Regions from separate parts of the Arthrobacter sp. B0427-1-12 genome, predicted to be linked through region 3. Evidence: riboswitches for the same ligand, from Rfam matches in the RefSeq annotation. Region 3 holds a riboswitch; each other region holds the start of a gene.
The links. Region 3 has a riboswitch for thiamine pyrophosphate ahead of AC5RWU_RS01160 (ECF transporter S component). Riboswitches for the same ligand answer to the same signal wherever they lie in the genome.
Positions count from the first base shown of each region.

Region 1: another riboswitch for thiamine pyrophosphate. It lies ahead of thiO (glycine oxidase ThiO); the one in region 3 lies ahead of AC5RWU_RS01160 (ECF transporter S component).
Region 2: another riboswitch for thiamine pyrophosphate. It lies ahead of thiC (phosphomethylpyrimidine synthase ThiC); the one in region 3 lies ahead of AC5RWU_RS01160 (ECF transporter S component).

Region 1 covers NZ_JBNHIC010000002.1:153,269-158,967, forward strand. Annotated here, with positions in the region: gene AC5RWU_RS02935 (DEAD/DEAH box helicase) at 1-432, opposite strand, end outside; gene AC5RWU_RS02940 (RNB domain-containing ribonuclease) at 734-2,257, opposite strand; gene AC5RWU_RS02945 (ferritin-like fold-containing protein) at 2,302-2,994, shown strand; gene thiE (thiamine phosphate synthase) at 2,998-3,696, opposite strand; TPP riboswitch at 3,768-3,905, shown strand; gene thiO (glycine oxidase ThiO) at 3,901-5,073, shown strand; gene thiS (sulfur carrier protein ThiS) at 5,070-5,306, shown strand; gene AC5RWU_RS02965 (thiazole synthase) at 5,310-5,699, shown strand, end outside.
Region 2 covers NZ_JBNHIC010000078.1:6,163-11,861, forward strand. Annotated here, with positions in the region: gene nhaA (Na+/H+ antiporter NhaA) at 152-1,492, opposite strand; gene AC5RWU_RS22410 (TrkH family potassium uptake protein) at 2,152-3,561, shown strand; TPP riboswitch at 3,872-3,981, shown strand; gene thiC (phosphomethylpyrimidine synthase ThiC) at 3,979-5,699, shown strand, end outside.
Region 3 covers NZ_JBNHIC010000001.1:218,305-224,003, forward strand. Annotated here, with positions in the region: gene AC5RWU_RS01135 (Na+/H+ antiporter subunit D) at 1-950, shown strand, start outside; gene AC5RWU_RS01140 (Na+/H+ antiporter subunit E) at 947-1,558, shown strand; gene AC5RWU_RS01145 (MrpF/PhaF family protein) at 1,555-1,827, shown strand; gene mnhG (monovalent cation/H(+) antiporter subunit G) at 1,817-2,218, shown strand; gene AC5RWU_RS01155 (DUF4235 domain-containing protein) at 2,235-2,495, opposite strand; TPP riboswitch at 2,694-2,822, shown strand; gene AC5RWU_RS01160 (ECF transporter S component) at 2,874-3,485, shown strand; gene AC5RWU_RS01165 (ABC transporter ATP-binding protein) at 3,498-5,111, shown strand; gene AC5RWU_RS01170 (energy-coupling factor transporter transmembrane component T family protein) at 5,108-5,699, shown strand, end outside.

The DNA of each region.
Region 1 (5,699 bases), on a different contig from region 3:
GGTGCCGAGGTCGTTGGCGACCTGCACGGCAAGTTCACGGGTGGGGACGATGACCAGAGCCTGCGGGGCTCCGGGAGCGGGCAGCCTGTCGAAGCCCTCGTCCTGCGGGCCGATGACCCGCTGCAGCGCGGGAATACCGAAGCCGAGGGTCTTGCCGGTGCCGGTCTTGGCCTGGCCGATGATGTCGTGTCCGGACAGCGCCACGGGCAACGTCATGGCCTGGATGGGGAAGGGGTGGGTGATGCCGGCATCGGCCAGCGATTCGACAATGTCCTGGCGGACGTTGAAATCGGTGAAGGTCTGCTCGGGCAGTTCGTGCGGGGCTTCGTCGCTGACCAGCGACTCTTCCACTGTTATTTCGTCATCGCTGTTGTCGGCGTGGAGATGGTGGTCCAGGACCTGGTCATCCACCGTGGGATTCTCTGTATTCAACTAAAATTACCGTTCGGTTAGGCGCCGTCCCGCCCCAGGCTCAACGGGTGGCCCCGTCAGCCGGGTCCGCTCGGAGCGGGGCGGAAGCATGGCGCATCCAGTGGAAGCCGATCGCGGGCTTACAACTGCAAGCAGGCACTGGATGGGAAACAGTGCCGGCTCCTGAAGAATTCAAGATCGCGTAGGTTTGCGGGTCATAACAACTGATACTGACGACCGGGCATCCATTACTACGGTTTCCATTCTACCGGCAATAGCCCCCTGCCCTGTTTGCCGCCCGTCATATGTGTTATTCCGTCCGTCAGACCAGTTCGAAGCGGATCCGGCGTTTGACGATGTCCGCGGTCAGCAACCGGACCCGGACGTGGGTGCCGGATTCCATGACGCCGTCGCACTTGGCTGTGACCGCCGGTTCCGTGAGCTGGATGACGCCGGAGGGTTTGTACCCGTTCCGGCCGTTGTTCCCGTTCCCGTTCCCGTTCCCGTTCGCGTTAGCGCCGGCGTCGGTTCCGTTACCGTTGCCGTTTCCGTTGCGGCCGGGGCGGGAGCCGGACAGGACTACGGCGTCGAATTCCTGGCCCACATGGTTGCTCAGCAGCGCCGCTTCGACGGCGTCGAGGGCCCCGCGGTCCAGCCGGGACGCGAGCTGGTCCGAGGCCGCCATCAGGCCGGGCAGGAGCGGAAGCGCGGCGCGGACCGCCGCCGGCACTTCCCGGCCGGCGCACAGGGCCTCGCAGATCACGAGCACGAAGCGGTCCACCAGGCGCCGCAGCGGCGCCGTCGTATGGGCATACGGTGCGGCGATCGCGGCCTGGATCGAGTCCTCGGGCAGCTCGCCGTCGAACGGTGTGTAGTCCGCCCCGCGGAACAGCGAGCCCGCCGCATGCATCAGCGCCAGATGCCTGGGGTTCGTTGCGTCCAGGGTGCGCAGGTAGTCGCCGTAGGGCAGCCCGTCCCCCCAAGGGTGCCCCAGCGCCTCCGTCTGGCGGCGGAAACGCATTTCGGCCTGCTCGTCGGCCTTCGGCATGGTGCGCAGGATTCCGACCTTGCCTTCAAGCATGAGCTGGGCAGCGGCCATGCCGGTCATGAGGGAGATCTGCGCGTTCCAGTCCTCCACCGGCAGCTGCGGACGCGCCACGATGAAGTAGTGTTCGCCGTCGTGCACGATTTCCTGTTCCGGCATGTTCAGGTTCGCGCCGCCCCGTTTGCGTTCCAGTTCGATCCGCTTCAGGCCGATTTCCTCCAGCAGCATGAGGGATTCGGGCGCGCCGCCGGAGTCGATGTCCTGCTGGACTTCCTGGTAGTTTAGCTTGGCCACGCTGCGGACCCGGGCGCGCCGCACGTGGGTGGAGAGGACCTCTGCAGCCGGGTCCAGCTCGAATTCCCAGACGAAGGCAGCGCGAATTTCGTCGGCCAGCAGGCTGCCGGCATCCTCACTGATGATTTCCGGATGCAGCGGGATCCGTCCATCCGGGGCGTAGACCGTCTGGCCGCGGCGGCGTGTCGCCGCGTCGAGGGCGCCGCCGGCAGGGACGAAGGATGGCACATCCGCGATCGCGTACCAGGCCCGGTAGCCGGTGCCCTTGCGTTCAAGGTAGAGCGCTTGGTCCAGGTCCGTGGAGGTGGGAGGGTCGATGGTGACGAAATGCAGCCCGGTCAAGTCGGATTCGGGCAGCTGGTGCCGCGCGACGGACTGCTCCGCCTCCCGCAGGACCTCCGGCGGGAACTCAGCCTGCAGTCCCAGCTCGGTCCGCAGGTCGCGCAGCGACTGTGCCAGCACGTGCTGCGGCCTGCCGACCCGGACATCGAGATGTGAGTACGGCACAAACCTTAGCGTACCGTCGTTTCACCGCAGGTACGCTTGGAAGCATGACAACAGTGCCCTCAGCAGCGGCGTGCCGGCTCGCGGACGCCGGCTACCGACGGTTCCTCGCCGATCTCTTCGGCGTCATGGCGTACGGCGAGCTGTCCGCCTTCGAGCGGCTCTCCTTCGATGCGCGGTTCTCACCCACGCTCCATGACCGGGCCACGCTGGGCCGGATGGCGGTGACCGAATTCCGGCATTATGAGCTGGTCAGCGAGCGGCTGGCCGGGATGGGTGCGGACGTCGAAACAGCGATGGCACCGTTCCAGCCGGCCATCGATGCCTACCATCAGCGGACGCGGCCGGGGGACTGGTATGAGTCCCTGATGAAGGCCTACGTCAACGACGCAATCTCCGCCGATTTCTACCGCACCGTCGCCGACCGGCTGGACCCGGACACCAGGGAACTGATTGACCGGATCCATGACCAGGAACAGGGCGACGTCCTGCTCGGCCGGCTGCGCACTGCCCTGGCGGAGGATCCTGCGCTCGGCTCCAGGCTCGCGCTCTGGGGCCGGCGGCTGGTGGGCGAGGCCCTGATCCAGACCCAGCGGATCGGCGTCGAACGCTCATTCCTGGGAGAGTTGATGCAGGCCGGCAAGGGAGCGCAGCAGGACTCGGACGCCGTGGCGCCGCTGCTGTCCCGGCTCACCGCCAATCATTCACGCCGGATGCACGCGCTGGGCCTGACTGCCTGAAGTTCAGCGAACTGCCAGCAGTCCGGGGAGCAGGGCGCGGAGGGTGCGTGCGGCTTCCGCGGGATCCTCCGCTTCCGTAATGGCGCGGACGACGACGATGCGGTGCGCCCCGGCGTCGACCACCTGCTCCACATTCGAATGGTCGATGCCACCGATGGCGAACCATGGGCGCACCGAGCCGGTTTCGGCCTGCCGGCGTGCCGTGGAGGCCACCAGTTCCAGTCCGACGGCGGCCCGGCCGGGTTTGGTGGGCGTGGCCCAGAGCGGGCCGGTGCAGAAGTAGTCCAGCTCCGCCGCATCCATGGCAGCCGCCGCCTGCGCAGGCGTATGGGTGGACAGCCCGATGGCTACATCGGGTCCCAGCAGCCGCCGTGCCGCGGCAACGGGCAGATCCTCCTGGCCGACGTGGAAGACGCTTGCCCCGGACAGTGCTGCGATGTCCGCGCGGTCGTTGACCGCGAACGGCTTGCCATGGCGGCCGGCCACGGTCCTCAGCACGTCGAGGAGCTCCAGCTCCCGGGCCGGGTCGATCTGCTTGTCCCGCAGCTGGATAATGTCCACGCCCCCGGCGTAGGCCGCGTCCACGAACTGTTCAAAATCGTCCTGGGCGGGCCTGGAGTCGGTGCACAGATAGAGCTGGGCGGAAGCAAGCGACGCCGAAGCAAGCGACGCCGAATCAAGAGCGGCGGGATCCAAAGACATGGTTCCTAGGTTACGGGATGCCCCGTCCAGCCGGCTGCCTTGGCGTGCGCCGCCCGACTGGCCGTAGACTTGGGGGACACTGCGGGAGCCCGCGGTGCGGGATGCGCCTGGAGCGCACCGCGTACCTGCCAGGGCTGAGAGGGCGTTCGACGCCGACCGTTTCACCTGATCCGGGTCATGCCGGCGTAGGGAAGGATCATTTCAATGTCTGCACATGTCGCCGTCGTCGGCGGCGGAGTCATCGGTCTGGCCATTGCCTGGGAGACCATCCGCCGCGGCCACCGCGTGACGCTCATCGATCAGGCCCCCGCGCAGGGGGCCACGCACGCCGCCGCGGGGATGCTGGCGGCCGTGAGCGAGCTGCACTACCAGGAAGAAAACCTGCTCACGCTCACCCGTGCCTCTGCCGGCCTGTATCCGGAATTCACCGCGGCGCTGGAGAAGCAGACGGGGGAGCGGACCGGCTACCTGGCCACCGAAACCCTGGTCGTGGGCCTTGACGCCGCGGACCGCCGGGCGCTCGCCGACCTGAAGGAAGCCCAGCTGGTCCAGGGCCTGCAGGTTGAAGAACTGACTGTCCGCCAGGCCCGCCGGCAGGAGCCCATGCTGGGGCCGCAGCTTTCGGGCGTCTTCCGCATTCCGGACGACCACCAGGTGGATCCGCGCCGCCTGGCGGCCGCCCTGCTGGCCGCTTTGCAGCATTATCCTCAGGCCGACCTCGTGCCTGCCAGCGCCGCGGGGTTGCTCAGGAACGAGTCCGGCACGGTCACAGGCGTCCGGCTGGCCGGCGGTGCCACCATCGAAACGGACGAGGTAGTGCTGGCGAACGGACTGGGAGCGGCCGGCCTGGACGGGCTGCCGGACGGACTGAAACTGCCGCTGCGGCCGGTCTACGGCGACATCCTGCGCCTGGCGGTGCCGGAGCACCTGCGTCCGCTGGTCACCGCGACCGTGCGGGGGCTGGTACGCGGCTTGCCCGCGTACCTGGTCCCGCGCGAGGACGGCACCGTGGTCATCGGAGCCACCCAGCGCGAGGACGGGTCCGCCGCGGTTTCCGCGGGCGGGGTCTACGAGCTGCTGCGCGATGCCCAGCAGCTGGTGCCGGCCGTAGCGGAGCTGGAACTGCTCGAGGCGACGTGCCGCGCCCGCCCGGGAACGCCGGACAACGCACCGCTGCTGGGACGGGCTGATGTCCCCGGGCTGATCATCGCCACCGGGTTCTTCCGCCACGGCGTCCTTCTGGCACCCATTGCCGCACGCATCTGCGCAGACCTGGTCGACGGCAAACCGGCAGACCCGGCACACCGTCAATTCCGGCCCGACCGCTTTTCCCATCCCTCGAACCCTGTCACGGCAACGTCTGGAGCGACATCATGACAATCACCCTCAACGGCAAAGCACACGCGGTGGACAGCGGCACCATGCTGCTCGACCTGGTGGCCAGCGTGACCGGACGGCCGCTGGACCCCGGCGGACAGCCCGAGGACGGAGCGCGGCTCGGCGTCGCCGTGGCGCTGAACTCGGAGGTCGTGCCGCGCGGCAGCTGGGCGGCAACGGCAATCAAGGCCGGTGACGACGTCGAACTCGTCACCGCGGTACAGGGAGGCTAAGGAATGAGCATCAACGGCGGAACCACAGCGGAAACCCAGCAGGAAGCCGGCACCGACGCCCTGGTGATCGACGGCGTCGCACTGGACTCGCGCCTGATCATGGGCACCGGCGGCGCGCCCAGCCTCGACGGGCTGGGTGCGGCACTGGTGGCATCCGGGACCGAACTGACCACGGTGGCCATGCGGCGGTACAGCCCCGAAGTGGGCGGCTCCTTGTTCGACCTGCTGCTGGAACACAATATCCGCGTGCTGCCCAACACCGCCGGCTGCTTCACCGCGCGGGAGGCGGTCATGACCGCCGAGCTGGCCCGGGAAGCGCTGGAGACGGACTGGGTGAAGCTGGAGGTGATCGCGGACGAGCAGACGCTGCTGCCGGACGCCGTCGAACTGGTG
Region 2 (5,699 bases), on a different contig from region 3:
TGCCCGCGGCAGGCGCCGGGGCGCTCCACGGGTTCGCGTCCCCGCGGGCCGACCAGACTTCCCGGCTCTCCGCTGCCAGACTACAAACGCTCCCCCCGCACGGGAAGACCCGCCGTACCGGGGGACCCGTTCTTTGGAGGGCCGCCGCCGGCTAGCGGTCGTCCTGCTCGTACACGTCCGGGATGCCGTCGTGGTCGGTGTCGACCTGTTCTTCGGCTTCGATCCGGCGGTAGTGCTCGTTGCGGGCGAGCAGGATTGCTGCTGCGAGCAGCGCTGCGAGCAGGGAGGCGGCGAGGATGGCGACCTTGGCGTGGTCATTGGCGGGGCTGCCCAGCCCGAAGCTCAGCTCGGCCACCAGCAGCGAGACGGTGAACCCGATCCCGGCCAGCAGGCTGATACCGGTCAGGTCGATCCATTTCAGGGAAGGATCAAGCCGGGCGCGGGTGAATCTGGCCATCACCCAGGTGGTGGCCACGATACCGACGGGCTTGCCCAGCACTAGCCCGGCAATGATGCCCAGGGCCACCGTGTCGGCCAGCGCGGCGGCGAGGCCTTCGATACCGCCGATGGCCACGCCGGCGGAGAAGAAGGCGAAGACGGGCACGGCAAACCCGGCGGAGACGGGCCGGATGCGGTGTTCGAGGACTTCGGCCAGCCCAGGACCGGCTTCGGGGCCGCTGGAGCGGCTGCGCAGGACCGGGACGGTGAAGCCGAGCACGACCCCGGCGACGGTGGCGTGGATGCCGGAGGCGTGCAGCAGCGCCCAGGCGGTCATGCCGATCGGCAGCAGGATCAGCCAGGCGGTGGCGGGTGTGCGGCCGAAGAAGCGGCGGTATTTTTGGGCTAGGAAGGCGTAGACGGCCACGGGGATCAGGGTCAGCAGCAGCGGGCCGGTGTGGATGTCGCCGGTGTAGAAGAAGGCGATGATGGCGATGGCGATCAGGTCATCGACCACGGCCAGGGTGAGCAGGAAGATCCGCAGCGCGGTGGGCAGGTGCGAGCCGATCACGGCCAGCACGGCCACGGCGAAGGCGATGTCGGTGGCGGTGGGAATGGCCCAGCCGCGCAGCGTGTCGGGGTTGGCCCAGTTGAGCCCGGCGTAGATCAGTGCCGGAACGGCTACCCCGCCGATGGCCGCGGTCACCGGGACGACCGCTTTGGCCGGCTGGCGCAGGTCGCCTGCGACGAACTCGCGTTTGAGTTCCAGTCCGACCAGGAAGAAGAAGACCGCCAGCAGCCCGTCGGCCGCCCAGGCGCCCAGGCTCAGGTCCAGGTGCCAGGGCTCGTAGCCGATCTTAAAGTCGCGTAGCGCGAAATAGCTGTCTGAAGCCGGGGAGTTGGCCCAGATCAGGGCAATGAGGGCGGCGGCGACGAGCAGGGCCCCGCCGACGGTTTCCCTGCGCAGGATTTCCCCGATGCGCAGCGCCTCGGCGTAGCTGCCCCGGCCCAGGACAGGGGGCTGAGGACGGGGGGTGGGGGTTGGTGCGGCCATGGACGGCTCCTTAGGGGCAGATCGACAATAAACGTGCCGACCAGACTTCCCGGCTCACCGCTTACCACCATACCCCGTGCTGTTCTCCCGGCCGCAGAGGGTTCCCCCGGCGGCCGGCCGTCTTCAGGTCAGTATCGGCCGCGCCGCAGGGCTCGCCGGCATGTTTTCGCGCATCAGGACGCCAGCGGCGGTCAACCCGATGATGTCCGCCTCCTTGCCGTGCTGGCGGTGCTTCCCGGTGCTGGTGTTCAGGGCCGCGATGCAGCAAGTACCTCAGAGGCAGGCGTCTGTCAGGCCGGTCCCTCAGCGGAGACTGCCTGACTGGCTGAGCGGCGGAACGGATGCTGAATCTCCTTTGCAGCGGCGCTGAAGCGTCGGGCGGCAGCGTGCCGCAACAGCGCGGGGCACCGGTGCAGGCGCTGGCCGGGGCGGGACCGGTTTCATCAGCTCAGTGCAGCGGGCCGAACCTGCTTCCCTCTATCGGCACGCGCGATGCACTCGGGACGGCAGGACTCGAGGCGCCAGGTGTTGGGAGCGTTTTCTGCGCTGTGATGGACTCGGCGGCGCCGTGGAGGCCGTCATAGGATGCACCTACGGCCCGCTGTCGCTGCACTTGTGCGGCGGGTACCTGAGAGCCCTAACACGGAAGAAGATCCGTCATGTCCCACACCCAGGCCCCGTGGCGGCCCAAAGCCCAACGGGAACGTTTCTGGCTGCTGGCGTCCGGACGCGATTTTCTCGACAGGATCGCACGCAGCTCACCGGCACGGCTGGCGCTGATCGTTTTCGCTCTGGTCGTTCTGCTGTTCGCCTCGGTCCTGACCCTGCCGGCCGCGGCAGCGGACGGCCGGCCGACGCCGCTGCACGATGCGATGTTCACCGCCGTGTCGGCGGTGACGGTGACCGGGCTGACCACGGTCAACACCGCCGTGCACTGGTCCTTCTTCGGGCAGCTGGTGATCCTCATCGGCATCCAGGTCGGCGGTCTGGGCATCATTACGCTGGCCTCCATGCTGGCCATGGCGGTCGGACGCCAGTTCGGTCTGCGCGGAAAACTGCTGGCGCAGGAGGGCATCAGCACCGGGCGTCTGGGGGAGGTCGGCGGCCTGCTGCGGACGGTGGTGCAGACCTCCCTGGTTCTGGAGCTGGTCATCGCCCTGTTCCTGGTGCCGCGGTTCATTATCGTGGACGGAAATCTGGCCGAAGGGGTGTGGCACGGGCTGTTCTACGCGATTTCCGCCTTCAATAACGCCGGGTTCGTCGCGCATCCGGACGGACTGATGGATTTCACCGGCGACTGGTGGATCCTCATCCCCATCATGGCCGGGGTCTTTGTCGGCAGTCTCGGGTTCCCGGTCTACATGGTCCTGCTGGCCTCCCGGGGAAATGTACGCCGGTGGAACCTGCACACCAAGCTCACCGTGGCCCTCAGTCTGATCCTCTTCACCTTCGGCGCGCTGCTCTGGGGTGCCCTTGAATGGTTCAACTCGGAAACCATCGCGGGTATGAGCACCGGAGACAAAATCTTCAACGCCCTGTTCTCCTCCGTCATGATGCGCTCGGGCGGCTTCAACATCATCGACACCGCCGCGTCCAGCCCGGCCACCCTGCTGGTCACCGATGCCCTGATGTTCGCCGGCGGCGGCTCGGCCTCCACGGCCGGAGGCATCAAGGTCACGACCCTGGCCGTGCTGTTTTTGGCCATCATCGCCGAAGCCCGCGGCACCCGGCACGTCAGCTCGTTCCACCGGACCATTCCCGAAGGCGCGCTCCGGGTCGCCATCAGCGTGACCTTCCTCGGCGCCACCCTGGTGCTGCTGGCCACGGGCATCCTATTGGTAAGCAATGAAGCACCGCTGGAGCGGGTCCTCTTCGAAGTCATTTCCGGCTTCGCCACCTGCGGGCTCAGCGTAGGTCTCAGCGCCGAACTCGATCCGCTCGGAAAGTACGTGATCTCGGCCCTCATGTTCGCCGGACGCATCGGCCCCATCAGTCTCGCCGCCGCACTGACCCTCAAACAAGCCACCGTGCTCTACCGCTACCCGGACGAAAGGCCCATCATCGGTTGATCCCGGTTCCGCCTCATTTTCCGGGCCGGCCATCGCTTTGCGGTCCAGAGTCACCCCGTCGTCCCGGCCGGATAGGGCTCCAACGACCTGCAGGTGCATGACGGGACGGCACCGGTGAACGTTTCCCAGGAGCCGTGACACCGGCATTGTCGGCTGGTGCTCAGTCCGGTTTTGCACGCTCCGCGCCCGGGAACGGACCGCCCTGAACGCCGGCAGATCCGGTAGGCCCCGGGCAGCGTGCTGCTGCCCCTGGCCAGCCTCGGTAACAGGACTGGTGCTTTTGGCGGGACCGTAGCCGGTGTTAGGGTCGTCTCATCCACACGGGAGCCCTGTTGCAGGGGCTGAGATCGGGCTGATGCAGTCCGCGACCGTCGAACCTGTCCGGGTAATGCCGGCGAAGGAAGTAGGAAAACCTCAATGAATGCAATCAACTCGCATGTCCTGGCCTATGTCCGCGATCCCGAACACCGGATCAATGTCCCGGTCACCGAAATCGCCCTGGAGGACTCCCCCAATGGCGCGGCGAATCCTCCGCTGCGGGTGTACCGCACCGCCGGCCCGGGCAGCGACCCGGTCCGCGGCCTGGCACCGCTGCGCGCCGGCTGGATTACCGGACGCGGCGACGTGCAGGAATATTCCGGCCGGGAACGCAACCTGCTCGATGACGGCAAAACGGCCGTGCGCCGCGGGGCGGCCTCAGCGGAGTGGAAAGGCGCCAGGCCCCGGCCGCTGCGCGCGGCCGCCGGCCGGACGGTCACCCAGATGCACTACGCCCGGGCCGGGATCATCACCGAGGAAATGCGGTTCGTGGCCCTGCGGGAGAACTGCGACGTCGAACTGGTCCGCTCCGAACTGGCCGCCGGCCGGGCCATCATCCCGGCCAACATCAACCACCCCGAATCCGAACCGATGATCATCGGGAAGGCCTTTTTGGTCAAGATCAACGCCAACATCGGCAACTCCGCGGTCACCAGCTCCATCGCCGAGGAAGTCGACAAGCTGCAGTGGGCCACCAAGTGGGGTGCGGACACCGTCATGGACCTGTCCACCGGAGACGACATCCACACCACCCGTGAATGGATCATCCGCAACTCCCCCGTGCCCATCGGCACCGTCCCCATCTACCAGGCGCTGGAAAAGGTCAACGGCCAGGCCAACGACCTGACCTGGGAGATTTTCCGGGACACCGTGATCGAACAGTGCGAGCAGGGCGTGGACTACATGACCATCCACGCCGGTGTGCTGCTGCGCTACGTGCCGCTGACCGCCGACCGGGTCACCGGCATCGTCTCCCGCGGCGGATCCATCATGGCCGGCTGGTGCCTGGCCCACCACCGGGAAAACTTCCTCTACACCCACTTCGACGAACTCTGCGAGATCTTCGCCCGCTACGACGTGGCCTTCTCCCTCGGCGACGGCCTGCGGCCCGGCTCCATCGCCGACGCGAACGACGCCGCCCAGTTCGCCGAACTGGACACCCTCGCCGAGCTGACCGAACAGGCATGGAAGCATGACGTGCAGGTCATGGTCGAAGGCCCCGGCCACATCCCCTTCCACCTGGTCCGGGAGAACGTCGAACGCCAGCAGCAACTGTGCCACGGCGCCCCGTTCTACACCCTCGGCCCGCTCGTGACCGACGTCGCCCCCGGCTATGACCACATCACCTCCGCCATCGGCGCCACCGAAATCGCCCGTTACGGCACCGCCATGCTGTGCTACGTCACCCCGAAGGAGCACCTGGGCCTGCCCAACAGGGACGATGTGAAGACCGGAGTCATCACCTACAAGATCGCAGCCCACGCCGCGGACCTGGCCAAGGGCCACCCCGGCGCCCGCGACCGGGACGACGCGCTGTCCAAGGCCCGCTTCGAATTCCGCTGGCGCGACCAGTTCGCCCTGTCCCTGGACCCGGAAACCGCCGAAGCGTTCCACGACGAAACACTGCCGGCCGAACCGGCCAAGACCGCCCACTTCTGCTCCATGTGCGGACCCAAGTTCTGCTCCATGCGCATCTCCCAGGACATCCGCGACCAGTTCGGCGGCACAGCCGCGCAGGAAGCCATCGCCGGCATGAACACCAAATCCGCCGAATTCCTGGCCTCCGGCGGAAAGGTCTACCTGCCCGAACCAACACTGAA
Region 3 (5,699 bases):
CGGACTCCTACCCGACCGCGCCCGCGCCGGTTACCGCGGTGTTCGCCGGCCTGCTGACCAAGGTGGGCGTCTACGCGCTGGTGCGAACGGAGACCCTGCTGTTTCCCGGAGACCGTATCAACAACATCCTGATGACGGTGGCGCTGCTGACCATGGTGGTCGGCATCCTCGGCGCCATTGCACAGGCGGACATCAAACGTATGCTCTCCTTCACCCTGGTCAGCCACATCGGCTATATGGTGTTCGGGCTGGCGATGTCCTCCCAAGTGGGCCTTGCCGCCACCGTGTACTACGTGGCGCACCATATCGTGATCCAGACCAGCCTGTTCCTGGTCACAGGCCTGATCGAGCGGCGCGGCGGCACATCGAATATGGACCGGCTGGCGGGCCTGGCCAAGATTTCGCCGCTGCTTGCCATCCTGTTCTTCATTCCCGGGATGAACCTGGGCGGAATTCCGCCGTTCTCGGGGTTCCTGGGCAAGGTGGGGCTGCTGCAGGCCGGCGTGGAGTTAGCCACTCCGCTGTCCTACACCCTGGTGGCCGGTTCCGTCCTCACGAGCCTGCTGACCCTGCTGGCCATTGCCCGGGTGTGGAACCGCGCCTTCTGGCGCCGGCCGGAGGACGCGGAGCAGCCGGACCCGATCCTGCTTGCCGCGAAGGAGGACGGCTCCGCGATCAGGACGTCACAGGGAGTCATGGGGCGTTCCACGGGCAGGTACGCTGGCCGGTCCGCGGTGCATGTGCTGCCGCGGACTATGGTGGGTCCCACCATCGGACTGGTTGTGTTCGGCGTCGCGCTGACGGTCTTTGCCGGCCCGCTCTTCCGGCTCAGCGAAATGGCCGCCGAGGAGATGCTGGCGCAGACGCCTTACATCGAGGCGGTCCTGGGTGTGGGTGCGGCGGAGGGCACGGCGGTGCCGGCCCTGGCACAGCCGGAGGTAGGACCATGAGCCGGCGCCGGACGACGCTGAAGAAGGAACTGCCGCTGATCGTCTGGCTGGTGGTGGTCTGGGGGGCTCTGTGGCGCGACTTCAGCGCGGGCAACCTGATCTTCGGCGCGCTGATCGCCCTGGGCGTGGTGAATCTGTTCTACCTGCCGCCGGTGGACCTGAGCGGTCGGTTCAATATCTTCCACGCGGTCCGCTTTGCCGGGTACTTCCTGTTCCAGTTGGTCCAGGCCAGTATCGAGGTGTTGTGGCTGGCGGTACGCCGCGGCCCGGAAATCAGGAACGCGGTGGTGGCAGTCCAACTGAGGACACGTTCGGACCTGATCGTCACCGCCGTCGGACATACCCTGTCGCTGATTCCCGGCTCACTGGTGGTGGATGTCGACAGGTCTACGTCAACGCTCTATGTCCACGCCCTCAATGTCTCCAGCGCCCAGGATGCGGCGGATATCCGTGCCGAGATACGGGCATCGGAAGCCCGGCTCATCCGGGTGATGGGCACCAGGGAGGAACTGGAACTGCTGAAAACCGAGGAGAACCTGGACCGGCAACTGACCCCCGCCGGGAGACCCGGAACCGGAAAGCCCGGAAGGAAGAGGCACAACGCATGATGGGCATCGTCCTGATCGTGGTCACGGTCATACTTTCCCTGGCGGCCGTCGGCACCATTTTCCGGATCGCCAAGGGACCGTCCCTGCTGGACCGGGTGGTGGCCGTTGATGTGCTGCTGTCCATCGTCGTTGCCTCCCTGGCCGTGGACATGGCTGTCCGACGGCATCTGGACAATCTGTATCTGCTGGTGGCGCTGAGCTTCGTCGGATTCATCGGTTCCGTCGCGGTGGCCCGCTTTGTCAGGGACAGGCGGACCCATGAACACTGAGACCATCGAGTTCGTGATCGACGCCGTGACGGCGGTGCTGCTGGTCTGCGGCACCCTCCTGTCGCTGGCGGCGGCGATCGGCCTGTGGCGCTTCCCCGACTTGCTCAGCCGAATGCATGCAGCGACCAAGCCCCAGGTGGTGGGCCTGCTGCTGCTTCTGCTGGCTATCGCGGTCCAGATGCGAAGCTGGGCACTGGTGCCTGTGCTCATTCTGGCCTGGCTCTTCCAGCTCCTCACGGTTCCGGTCTCGGCGCATATGGTGGGCCGTGCGGGCTACCGCACCAAGCATCTGCGCAAGGAAACCCTCAGCATCGATGAGCTGGAGGAAGTCGTGGAGCGGGCGGCGCGCCAGCAGGAAGCGGACGCCAGGGCACGCGGAGAACGACGGTAGCGCGCCGCCCGGCGGCCTAAACCTCGTCGCGCGTATGCGTGTACTTCGCGATCGCGCGCTGCGCCGTCCGGCCGGCAATCAGCTGAATCACGGTGGCGACGAAGGTAGTCAGCATGGCCCACAACATGGCCTGCTTCCACGTGTGTTCCAGATCGTCCGTGGACTTTGGGGGCTTGTGCCCTGTCTTCTTTTCCCACGCCTTCGAAATGGCCTTGTTGGCAAGGAAGGCGGCACCCATGCTGATCCCTGTCCCCAATAGCTTGATGATCACGTTCATTGTGGCTCCCCTCGGTCGTTGGTCCAGCGGCATTCCCGCCTTCGGCCGTCTGTCCAAGCCTAGCGCCCGAGGGACCCGCCCCGGGTGCAGCGAGTGGTGGGAGGGCGCGTCGGCGCTAGCTGTGCCTGGCCATCACGTTGGTAGCGGTCGGCTGACGGGTGGGTGGCCGGGCGCCGCAGTGTAGGATGGAGAACGCATTACCAACGACAGGGGAGCGCCGCCTCGGATGCCTGATGGCATCGAAGTGGGCGCTGAGAGTGCGGACCACCGCAGACCCTCGAACCTGCTCCGGTTAGTACCGGCGAAGGGAGTCGAGTTCTCTCAGGTGCCGGCGTGCGCCGGACACCTTCCCCTCCTGAACCTCAGGAGGATAATCCTATGAGCACTGCGAACGCAGTCAGCAAGAAGCCCGTCTACACGTGGCGCGTGGCCGATATCGTCGTGGCCTCCGTTGTGGCCGTCGCCGTCGGCGTCATTTTCTGGGGCTGGTCCACCGGTTACGCCGGGATCTCCGCGGTCACCATCGCCTTCCCGCCCCTCGGGGGACTGTACGGGGGCGGCTGGCTGATCGCCGGCGTCATCGGCGGCCTGATCATCCGCAAGCCGGGCGCCGCCCTGTACTGCGAACTGCTGGCGGCCATCATCGAGGGCTTCCTTGGCACCCACTTCGGCTGGACCGTCGTCATCTCGGGCCTGGTCCAGGGCATGGCGGCCGAACTGGTGTTCGCGGCCTTCCGCTACCGCCGCTGGACCCTGCCGGCGGCCCTGCTGGCCGGCGCCCTGGCCGGCGTCGTCATGGGCACCACCGAAAACCTGCTGTACAACGTGGAATGGGCGGCGCAGTGGAAGCTGGTCTACGTGGTCTTCACGACCATCTCCGGTGCGGTTATCGCCGGGCTGCTGTCCTGGCTCGCGGTGCGGGCACTGGGCCGGACCGGTGTGCTCTCCGGCCTGGCCTCCCGCAAGGCCGCGTCCGAACCGGTCCTCTAATTGGCGTACACAGTGACAGCGGGCCGACTGCAGCGGGCCGCAGCGGCCGGCGTCCGGCCGGCTGCCATCACAGCCTCCGGCTGGGGCTGGCAGCATGCCGGCCGCGGTACGCGTGCCGTCCATGACCTGGACCTGAGTATCGAACCCGGCGAACGCGTGCTGCTCCTCGGCCCGTCAGGGGCGGGAAAATCCACCCTCCTGCACGGCATTGCGGGCGTGCTGGGCGAGGACGAGGACAGCACCGAATCCGGCCGGCTGCTGGTCGACGGTGCGCCGGCCGCAGGGCAGCGTGGCCGTGTGGGGCTGATGCAGCAGGACCCGGAAACCCAGGTGGTGCTGTCCCGGATCGGCGACGACGTCGCCTTCGGCGCGGAGAACCTGTCCGTGCCGCGGGATGAGATCTGGCGCCGCGTGGGCGAGTCGCTCGAGGCGGTGGGCCTGGACCTGCCGCTGGACCACCCGACGTCGTCCCTGTCCGGCGGGCAGAAGCAGCGCCTGGCGCTGGCCGGGATCCTGGCCATGCGGCCGGGCGCCCTGCTGCTGGACGAGCCGACGGCGAACCTGGACCCGGCCGGCGTGCTGGAAGTGCGTGACGCCGTTGTGCGCACCCTCGATGCCACCGGTGCCACGCTGGTGGTGGTGGAGCACCGGGTGGCGGTGTGGGCCGACGTCGTGGACCGCGTTGTGGTGCTCGCCCCCGGCGGCGGGGTGCTGGCGGACGGTGCGCCGCAGGAAGTGCTTACCCGGGCGCGCAGCATGCTGACCGCCGCCGGCGTGTGGGTGCCGGGCTACGTTCCCGCAGTGCGGCCGCGGGCCGCGGTCCCGGCGCACCCGCCGGTCTTGCTGTCCGCACGGGACCTGGGCGTGTCCCGGGAACCGGTACGACGGCGGCACCCGGCCAGGCTGACCGCGTCCGGCATCGACGTGGACGTCAGGCAGGGCGAGGTGCTGAGCGTGACCGGTCCGAACGGGGCCGGCAAATCCACCTTCGCGCTCACACTGGGCGGTCTGCTGGCCGTCCACGAAGGGACCGTAGCAGCGGGGGAGGTTCTACGCCGGGATATGGGCGTGGGCCCGGACCCGTTCGAATGGAGCTCGGCCGAGCTGATTCGCCGGATCGGCACGGTGTTCCAGGAACCGGAACACCAGTTCGTCACCCACCGGGTCCGCGACGAGCTCGCCTTCGGCCCGCGGCAGCTGGCCAGGGCGCGGCAGTCGGCCAGGCCTCGGCGGCCGAAGGAGCAGCCGGCCGGGGACGGATACGTGGAGACCCGCATCGACGAGCTGCTCGAGCGGCTGCGGCTGAGCCAGCTGGCCGACGCCAATCCGTTCACGCTCTCCGGCGGGGAAAAACGCCGGCTGTCCGTGGCCACGGTGCTGGCTGCGAGCCCGGCAGTGCTGGTGCTGGACGAGCCGACCTTCGGCCAGGATGCGAATACCTGGGCGGAACTGGCATCGTTGCTGTCCGAGCTGCTGGACGCGGGCACCGCCGTCGTCTCCGTCACCCACGACGCCGAATTCACCGCGGCGCTGGGCGGGAACCGGCTGCGGCTGGGACCCGCGCAGGCGGCACCCGCCAATGGGGGCCGGCCCACTGGAGGACAGCCCAATGGAGGACGGCCATGAGCACCGCCGCGGAACCCTACGCTTCCACAGTCAAGCGCGGCGGCGCGGTGCTCGCCCGGGCCAATCCCGTGGCCAAGCTGGCTGCGGCTTTCGCCATCACCATCGCCATGGTGCTGACGGTGGACTGGGTCTCCGCCGGCGTCGCGCTGGTTGCGGAGCTGGCCATTCTGCCGCTGACGGGACTGACCTACGGCCGGCTGCTGCGCCGCGGCTGGCCGATCCTCGCGGCGGCGCTGCTGGGTGGCTACAGCACGGCGCTGCTGGCCGAGGACAGCGGGGCCACCGTGCTGGACCTGGGCTTCGCCGTTTTCAGTGAAGGCTCGCTGGCCTCCGGCCTGGCGATCATGCTGCGCGGCCTGGCGATCGCGCTGCCCGGGGTCATGGTGCTGGCCTGCACCGATCCCACCGACCTGGCGGACGGCCTGGCACAGAAACTGAAGCTTCCGCACCGCTTTGTCCTCGGCGCGCTGGCTGCGATGCGGCTGGTGGGGCTGCTGATGGAGGAATGGCGGACCCTCGGCATGGCGCGCCGGGCCCGCGGCGCCGGCTCGCACGGCGGACGGTGGGGACGGTTCCTGGCCCAGCTGG